3 regions of the Ferdinandcohnia sp. SAFN-114 genome follow, and region 2 is predicted to be linked to each of the others. Evidence: riboswitches for the same ligand, from Rfam matches in the RefSeq annotation. Region 2 holds a riboswitch; each other region holds the start of a gene.
What was found. Region 2 has a riboswitch for lysine ahead of ACR65M_RS00690 (aspartate kinase). Riboswitches for the same ligand answer to the same signal wherever they lie in the genome.

Region 1 (3,288 bases), on a different contig from region 2:
TAGGTCTTTCTAATAGATTAATACAACGAAGAAGAGTTGATTTACCGGATCCGGAGGAACCGATGATGGAGACAACTTCTCCTTTATTCACCGAGAAATCAATATCCCTTAATACTTCATGAGTGCCAAAGGATTTGCTTAAATGTTGAATATCAATAACCTTTTCCATGTTCTCTCCTCCTTCTTCCTATTGTTGTTGATTAACTTGTATCGGTCGATCGTTCCCAATCATCGTATAATTATCAGAGCCATCTAATTTTCTTTCAAAGTATAATAGAATTCTTGTAACAATGAAGGTCATCACAAAATAAATCATACATGCTACGAAAAACGATTCAAAATATCTAAAGTTATTGCCTGATATCGATTTTGTCACGAAATATAATTCTGTCACTGAAATCACGTTCAGAACGGAGGTATCTTTAATATTAATCACAAATTGATTACCTGTTGCAGGTAGAATATTACGTATAACCTGTGGTAAGACAACGTTCCACATCGTTTGGAAATGATTCATTCCAATTGCATGTGCTGCTTCAAACTGTCCTTTATCAATCGAAACAATCCCACCACGAACATACTCAGCCATATATGCCCCTGTATTGATTGAGACAACAATGATCGCTGCAACAAAAACATTCATATCTATCCCAAATGCTAACGCAGAACCATAATAGATAACCATTGCTTGTACAATCATCGGTGTTCCACGGAAGAATTCAATATAGATGGAGAGGATGGCATTAATGACTTTTAAAAATATTTTGTTCACACCACGTTCGGGCATTGGAATTGTACGGATAACTCCTGCTAGCAATCCAATCATTGCCCCAAAGACCGTCCCGATAAGAGCGATCAAGAGTGTTAAACCCGCACCACGAAGGAACATTGGCCAGTTTTCGATAATTATTTTAATGACCCACTCAAAACTCATTTCTTCTCCTCCTTAGCCCTATATAACCGACTGTATGTTGATATACAGTCGGTTCCCTGTATTTATTATTCTGCTGCTGGTTGATTTTGAATAGCCGAATCCATAATGCTTGTACGTTCTTCTTCTGAGATACCTGATAAAATCTCATTGATTTTTTCTGTTAATTCGCTGCCCTTTTGAAGTCCGACAGCAATTGCTGTATCATCTTCTGAAGTTTCAAATCCATCTTCAAATTCCACCATTACAAAATTTTCATTAGCAGATGAAGCACTAATACCCTCTGGACGTTCTGACACGTAACCATCAATCATTCCTGATTCAAGTGCTACTCTCATTGCTGGGAAGTTGTCCATCGCCGTTTTCTTTTCGACACCTTCAATTTGGTCGATTACTGTATAGTGGAATGTATTTAATTGAGCAGTAATTTTTGCTCCTTTAAAATCTTGGATAGAAGTAGCACCTTCATAAGTGCTGCCTTTTTTCACAACCATAACTAAATTTGAAGTATAGTAATTATCCGAAAAATCGATTGTTTCTTTTCGTTCTGCTGTTGGTGACATACCAGCTATGATTGCATCAATTTTGCCTGATGTTAAAGCTGGTACAAGACCATCCCACTCTGTTTTTACAATCACTAATTCTTTACCTAAACCTTCAGCTACTTTTTTTGCAATTTCCACATCATATCCGCCTGCATACTCTGCAGAACCGTCTATTTTTACTGCACCATTGGAATCATCATTTTGAGTCCAGTTAAACGGTGCATATCCAGCTTCAAGACCTACCTTAAATGTATTATCTTCTGATGAACCAGAATCCGAACTATTACTTGTTCCACACCCTGCTAATAATAGAATGGTAGAAATGATTAAAACGAAAAATATTGTTAATTTGCTTCTCATGCTGTTTCTCCTCCGTATTCTTATAAATTTCGACAAAAAAACGACCTGAGATATACTCAGGTCGCAGTAAATTTGCCCTAAGGTCCTCTCTTTTATCTCAATTGAGATAGCACAACTCAATAAACTGGGGGTTTATTGAGACAGTCCTGCAGCTATTAACTGCAGACCCAGCATGTAATATTGAGGGTATTACAAACTTCGGCGACATTTCCTTCTCCCTAGCATCACTGTTTCCTCAAACTCCACTAAAGACTGTTAAATATCGCGCCTCTACCTCACTAGTAAAAGTGAGGCCTTATTTAATTGTGTTTTTATACTACAATAGTAACTACTAATCAGTCAACTACTAATTATTAGAAAATCCAGTAACTACTGTTTTAACATGGGATATATAAAAAAATAAGCCATCTATATCGTGTTCTTGTTATAAGAAATGGACAAAATATACATTGTAATCACATATAAAAGAGGTTACTATACCGAGAGTATGTACATAATGTTAAAAATACACCAGGAGGTTACATATGCAATATGCTCTTTCAGTTTTAGGTATTTTTGTTGTTTTGTTTTTGGCTTGGTTGGCAAGTTCCAACCGAAAAGAGGTAAAATATAAACCGATTCTCATCATGATTGTCATCCAAATTATTTTATCAATATTACTATTAAATACTAGATTTGGTTTCATTATCATCCAGGGGATTTCTGCTTTTTTTAATAAACTGCTTGAATATGCAGGCGAAGGGATTTCCTTTGTGTTTGGCGGAATGGCGAACGATGGAGAGGCTCCATTCTTTTTAACTGTATTGCTTCCAATCGTATTTATTTCAGTATTAATCGGAATTCTCCAGTATCTGAAAATTTTACCATTCATTATGAATGGGATTGGATGGTTATTAAGTAAAGTAAACGGGATGGGTAGACTTGAATCATATAATGCAGTTGCTTCATTGATGGTCGGGCAATCGGAAGTTTTCATCACACTAAAAAAGCAATTAGGTATGCTATCCAAACAACGGTTGTATACCCTATGTGCTTCCGCGATGTCAACAGTTTCAATGTCCATTGTCGGCGCTTATATGACAATGCTAAAGCCAGAATATGTTGTCACAGCTGTAATGTTAAATTTATTTGGCGGGTTTATTATCGCTTCTATCGTTAATCCGTACGAAGTAAATCCAGATGAGGATATGATCGAAATCCGCGATCAAAAAAAACAATCATTCTTTGAAATGATTGGAGAATATATCCTTGATGGATTCAAGGTTGCAGTTATTGTCGGTGCCATGTTAATTGGTTTTATTGCTTTAATGGCAGCAATCAATCATGTATTTGAACTAGTATTCACCATTTCATTCCAAACGCTATTAGGTTACCTTTTTTCTCCAATTGCTCTTATTATGGGGATTCCTTTATCAGAAGCAGTTAGTGCCGGAGGAATTATGGCGACAAAAC
Region 2 (3,288 bases):
CCGCTCCTGCGGGGTCTCAAGTCTCACGCTTTTCCCGCTGGACATTGAATTTGCTTCTTTGAAATAACCCACGCACGAAGAAATTGTGAATACATTTTCAAGGAGTCCCCACCTTACGCTCTAATCAACTAGTTTTGCCTTTATTATCAGAAAGCAATAATCTTTTTTAGAAAAGAGCCTTCTATTTAAAAAAAAGGGTGTCCAAATTCCTTTGAACCACCCATTTAACTAAAATTATAGTTTGACTTTCGCTCTTTCTTCTTCAACAGCAGCTAAATTAAATGAATCATGCAAAGCTTCAACTGCTCGAACCATATTGCCTTGTTCAAGAACTGTAGATACTTTAATTTCAGATGTACTTACCATTTTTACTTCAATATTTTCATTTGCAAGCACTTGGAACATATCAGCGGCTACACCTGGGTTTGAAACCATTCCAGAACCTACAATTGAAACCTTTGCTAATCTATCCTCATGTTCGATACTTTCATATTTCAATAAATCCTTGTTATTTTCTAAAACAGCAAGTGTGTCACGTAAATCAGGTGTTTTTACGGAGAATGAAATATTTGTATGATTATGATCTGTCATATTTTGAATAATGATATCTACATTTAAACCATTTTTTGCTAGTGTGCCAAATATAGTTGATAGTGTGTGCAATTCATTTGGTAAACCTGATACTGTTACCCTTGTAATTTGGTCTTCAAAAGCAATTCCCCTAACAACAAGATTCTTTTCCATTGAAACTTCCTCCTCAATAATGGTTCCATTTTCTAGCTCTAAGCTTGAACGAACTTCAAGCGGCAATTCGAAGTTTTTCGCAAATTCCACTGCACGTGGGTGAAGTACTCCAGCACCAAGATTTGCAAGCTCCAGCATTTCATCATAAGAAATGGAATGAAGTTTTCGTGCAGTTGGAACTACGCGAGGATCAGTTGTGTATACACCTGTTACATCTGTGTAGATGTCACATTTATCCGCCTTTAACGCCGCTGCAAGTGCGACAGCAGTTGTATCGGAACCTCCACGACCAAGAGTAGTAATGTCTCCTGAACTGCTGACTCCTTGGAATCCAGCAACGACAACGATTTTTCCTTCTTTTAAGCTTTTATATACTCTTGATACCTCAATGTTTTCAATTCGGGCATTGCTATGTATTGCCTCTGTTTCAATACCAGCCTGCCAGCCTGTATACGAAACGGATTCATACCCTTTTTCTTGTAAAGCCATAGATAATAATGCAATTGTTACTTGTTCACCTGTACTTAACAACATATCCATCTCGCGCTTACTTGGCGCGCTTGTAATTTCATTAGCTAAGCTTACTAGCTGATCGGTTGTCTTCCCCATTGCCGAAACAACAACAACAACTTGATTTCCCGCTTGCACCTCTTGAATAACTCGACTTGCAACATTTTTAATTCTATCTGGTGACCCAACAGAGGTGCCTCCAAACTTTTGAACGATGATCCCCATGCCCTCAACCCTCTCTTAGAATAATAAAAAACAGCAATGAGAGATTCTCATTGCTGTGATATACGTAAACGTACTACGTGTCACTTCGTGAGATAGCCCTCCAAGATTCATCCATCTTGACAATCCTATGTCTCTTAAACATAAGACCAGCATAAAAAAGTATGAGCCTTTTTACACTTCGGCGAACTTTCCTTTTTGCAATGATCATTAGGGCTCATACCCCTCCAATTGCATACTGATAAAGATCGCACCTCTATCTTCACTTCAACGTATTGAAGTGTAATATTATATTATTAAGCATTATATCAGACTATTTTTATAATAGCAACGACTATTCTTTTAATTTTTCGTAAATTGCTTCAGCTGTTGGTCTAGGAATATTAGCTTTTAGGATATCCTCAACACTTGCTTCTCTCAACTTCTTGATAGAACCAAAGTGCTTTAATAGTGCTTTTTTACGTTTTTCCCCAACTCCAGGAATATCGTCGAGCACAGATTGAAATGCGTTTTTTCCACGGATTTGACGATGGAAGGTAATCGCAAAACGGTGAACCTCATCTTGAATTCGTTGTAGAAGATAAAATTCCTGACTATTTCTAGGTAGTTCTACAATCTCAGGTGGGTCTCCAATTAAGAGCTCGGACGTTCTGTGTTTATCATCCTTTGCAAGTCCTGCTAGTGGAATTTCTAAACCTAATTCATTTTCAAGAATATCCCTTACTGCAGCAAGATGACCTTTACCTCCGTCAATAATGATTAAATCTGGCAATGGAAGGTTCTCTTTTAATGCACGGCTATATCTCCTCCGAACAACCTCCCTCATCGATTCATAATCATCCGGACCTTGAACTGACTTAATTTTGTACTTTCGATATTCTTTTTTGTCAGGTTTTCCATCAGTAAACACAATCATGGCAGAAACAGGATCTGTTCCTTGAATATTTGAATTATCAAATGCTTCGATTCGATGAGGTGTATAAATCCCTAACTTCTGTCCTAAATTTTCAACAGCCTTAATTGTACGTTCTTCATCTCGTTCAATTAAAGCGAATTTTTCCTTTAGCGCAATTTTTGCATTTTTAGTAGCTAGGTCAATTAATTGTTTTTTCTTCCCTCTACTAGGCTGTTGAACAGCTACTTCTAATAATTGCTCAACAATGTGACGGTCTATCGAACTAGGAAGCAACACTTCCTTTGGTTTAAAATGATTATCTTTTAAATAAAATTGACCAAGGTAGGTTAAGAAGTCTTGTTCAGGCTCGTTATAAAAAGGAAATAAAGAAACATCCCGCTCTATTAATTTTCCTTGACGGATAAAAAAGACTTGAACACACATCCACCCCTTATCATAGGAATAACCAAATACATCACGATCAATAAAGTCTGTCATTGTCATCTTTTGCTTTTCCATTGTCGTTTCAATATTTGAGATTTGGTCACGGTATTCTTTTGCTCTCTCAAAATCGAGTTCTTCAGAGGCCTTTAACATTTTTTCAGTCAACTCGCCTTTGATTTCTTTATATCCACCATTTAAAAAGCGGATAATATCGTCTACCATTTTTTTATTGGTTTCATCGGTAACATCATTGACACAAGGGGCTAGACATTGACCGATATGATAATATAAACAAACCTTATCTGGTAATGTTGAACATTTTCTTAAAGGATATATCCGGTCTAATAGTTTTTTTGTTTCAGTTGCTGCTTGTACATTAGGATATGGTCCAAAATATTTTCCCTTATCCTTTTTTACTTTTCGAGTAATCAATAAGCGTGGATGTTTTTCAGCAGTAATTTTGATAAAAGGAT
Region 3 (3,288 bases), on a different contig from region 2:
ATTGCCTGTAAGACCTAGTACTATATATCCGATTATAGCGATAACGGCGGAAGTGATGGCATATGGTAACTGTGTCATTACATGATCAATATGATGGCTTCCAGCTCCAGTGGAGGACAGAATAGTTGTATCTGATATTGGTGAACAATGATCACCAAACACGGAACCCGCTAGGACAGCAGCTAAGGCAGGAAGTAGTAAATTAATATCTGATGCCGCTACAATGTCTCCTGCAATCGGAAGCATCATTCCAAAAGTTCCCCAAGACGTCCCTGTCGCAAATGCCATAAAGCCGGCTACAACAAATAATATGACCGGTAAAAATGCAATATTTAAATTAGACCTTTCTACGAGGCTCGCTAGATATTTACCTGTTTCAATTTGTCCAATCAAGTCAACAATTACCCAAGCAAATAGTAAAATGTATACAGCTGGGAGCATTGATTTTATCCCTTCAACAATTCCCTTAGGAAGAAGTCCAATGTTTAAAGCTTTTTTTGCATAAACCTGAACAAAGAATAAAATAAGTGTTACAAGAATACCTAGGATTCCACCAGATAATAGAGATCCTGTTACATCCGTATTTTCAAAAATTGTAAAAATGGTTATATTACCTTCAGAAGCTCTATAGCCTGTCCATAATAAGGAACCAACCGTACCGACGACTAATGCAATAATCGGCCAAACCAAATCACCAACAGTACCTTTCTCACTTTGAGGTAATTCCTGTTTTAATTCCCCTAATACCGGTTTTTCAGGGTCTGTTACTTCCCCTGTTGTTAATGCACGATTTTCATGGGTTTTCATACTACCAAAATTAATATTAAAAATGGCTACAGCTATTACCATTAAAATCGAAACGAGTACATAAAGGTTTAACGGAATCATTCGAATAAATGCAGATAACGGAGAAAACTCCGATACACCATGTGTTACTAAGATAGGTGCCAAGATTGCAATAATATAAGCACCCCAGCTAGAAATTGGTGAGACAACACAAATTGGTGCGGATGTTGAATCAATAATATAGGCTAGCTTTGCACGTGAAACTTTATTTCGGTCTGTAATTGGTCTACTTACTTGTCCAACAGCCAAGGCATTAAAATAATCATCAATAAAAATAATAACACCTAAAACAGCTGCTAAAAGCTGTGCACCCGTTCTCGTTCTTACTTTTGTTTGCGCCCATTCACCAAAAGCACGGCTACCGCCAGAGATGGAGATAAAGGCAGTAATAACTCCTAATAAGAATAAAAACAATATGATATATACATTCCATGTATTAAGTTCGCCTTCTGAAACGAAGACTCCTTTAATGCTATTCCAGATAGTGAGTAAAACGTCTTGTAGCCAAGCTCCGACTCCTTCATTCGTTAGTACATTTCCATGTAATATGAATGCAGCCGAAACAATGCCGACTCCAAGTGATAGTAAAACCCTTCTTGTTAAAACAACCATGAGAAGCGCAATGATCGGTGGGATAATTGAATATATTGTTCCAGACATGATATGTGATTCCTCCAAGTGTTATTTTGGAGGGCGTGGTGAAAGAAGATACTCTTTAGAAGACAAAAAGAGAGTATGATAGAAAATAACTATCATTACTCTCTGTAATGTTATGTTATCCTCCATCACGATCAGTAGCCCTCCATTATAGATCATTTCTATAATGACAGTGTTACCCTTTTTCAAGGCAACCCCAACAAAAATAACATTGACGTGTTTATTTTTGCTTCGGCAAAAAATCCTTTCAACTATGATCTACGTTGTCATCCTCACATAGTTTACTCTTATTTTCTGCACCTCTACCTCATCGATCCGATAAGGTGGTGTATTCATTTTTATTAATTCCATCGCTAGTATATCTGATTTTTCACTTAGATTCAACTATTCTAGTATAGTATTTTTTACTAATTTGTCGGTATCTCTATCGAAGGAGATGAATCCCCACCATTATTATAGAAGTCTGGAACATCATGTAAAATGTTTTGATTGATTACAGGGATAATTGTTTCAATTTCAACCTCTCCTGTTGAGAAAGGTAAAATAACCTGCATCGTCACTGTCGCAAGAACATTATATTGAAACCACCCATTATTAATCCCCCACTCATCAATTCTTCCTTGTGGCGTAGTTTCTCCAAATCCAATCATATGAAAACGAATTGGTATTTGTGGACCTAAGTTTCCTAAGAGGGCATTATTGGTTGCTTCCCCAAGGGGTACTTTAAAAACAAAGCCCGTTTGTCCACTGGCATCATCCGTTTCAATTTCTAAATCAGGATATTCAAGTTTATTAATTTCACCTTCATTTACATACTTTAAGTACCGCTCAATATTTCCGAGTGTCTTTGTCGCCATTTTATTGACGACCTGAGTATTGTAACTAATCACTTTCCCATTTTCATCTGTTTGCACAATACTTAAATCCTCTTGGACCAATTCTTCCTCGTTTAATTGTTGGTTAATAGCGTTTTTAATAACTGTGGCAGCAACCTTCTTCGTTTCATTTTCAGCATATGCCATGAGTGCGGGCTCTATCGCTTTGTTAATAATGAATAAACCGATAACAGTTGAGAGAATAAAAAATACGAATGTTAATAAGAAGACGTAACGGAAAGGCAAGGGCCCTTTCCTTCTTGGTTGTAGACGAGCTCTATACTTTCCCAAACGAAAATCCCCCCTTACAAGCTATGTGTATGCAAGTAAGGAGGGATGTACGATAACTATTTTGTTCGACAATGTTCAAGTGATGCCACGTTCTTTTATATGGTATACCTTCTCAGGTTAATTTTAGATCATTTTTAGTAGGGCGTCTCTGCCTTTCATGCCTACTGTAATGCCTCGGTTTTCGGCTTCAATTGTAATTGATTCAAGAGGGGCTTCCAGTAATTGCTCGATTGTACGAACACCAACTGCCCTACCAGCAATAATGCCTCGTTCTTTAAGTTTTTCGTTTAATAATGCAACATCGAGAGCTCCGCACATAATATAGCCATTTTCATTCGTGACTGCCATAAAATTTGTCTTAGGCAGGTTAACGGTAATGGCTGTAAATTGATGATTATCAATTACGATTGGTGTCATTGAGACCATTCCTAGCACACTCCTTTCCCTAACTAATTTATGTAACGGGAAAGTGATTTGTGTTTGAAATAGTACTAGTCATAGACCTATCTTTCTCTAATCCTTTTGACTAAGTATCTTTAGTACGTTTTGCTAATTGTTTTTTAATTTTTCAGCTAAAAGATCTCGTAAGAATTCTGGCATATAGTATTTTTTATCCTTT

Region 1: another riboswitch for lysine. It lies ahead of ACR65M_RS09170 (transporter substrate-binding domain-containing protein); the one in region 2 lies ahead of ACR65M_RS00690 (aspartate kinase).
Region 3: another riboswitch for lysine. It lies ahead of ACR65M_RS19635 (Na+/H+ antiporter NhaC family protein); the one in region 2 lies ahead of ACR65M_RS00690 (aspartate kinase).

Annotation. Positions count from the first base shown of each region.
Region 1 covers NZ_JBPFDQ010000022.1:7,923-11,210, forward strand. Annotated here, with positions in the region: gene ACR65M_RS09160 (amino acid ABC transporter ATP-binding protein) at 1-169, opposite strand, end outside; gene ACR65M_RS09165 (amino acid ABC transporter permease) at 188-934, opposite strand; gene ACR65M_RS09170 (transporter substrate-binding domain-containing protein) at 1,000-1,836, opposite strand; lysine riboswitch at 1,936-2,117, opposite strand; gene ACR65M_RS09175 (NupC/NupG family nucleoside CNT transporter) at 2,361-3,288, shown strand, end outside.
Region 2 covers NZ_JBPFDQ010000001.1:148,333-151,620, forward strand. Annotated here, with positions in the region: gene ACR65M_RS00690 (aspartate kinase) at 235-1,479, opposite strand; lysine riboswitch at 1,565-1,743, opposite strand; gene uvrC (excinuclease ABC subunit UvrC) at 1,811-3,288, opposite strand, start outside.
Region 3 covers NZ_JBPFDQ010000071.1:16,735-20,022, reverse strand. Annotated here, with positions in the region: gene ACR65M_RS19635 (Na+/H+ antiporter NhaC family protein) at 1-1,506, opposite strand, end outside; lysine riboswitch at 1,634-1,816, opposite strand; gene yunB (sporulation protein YunB) at 1,911-2,669, opposite strand; gene ACR65M_RS19625 (DUF1805 domain-containing protein) at 2,793-3,095, opposite strand; gene ACR65M_RS19620 (bifunctional metallophosphatase/5'-nucleotidase) at 3,219-3,288, opposite strand, start outside.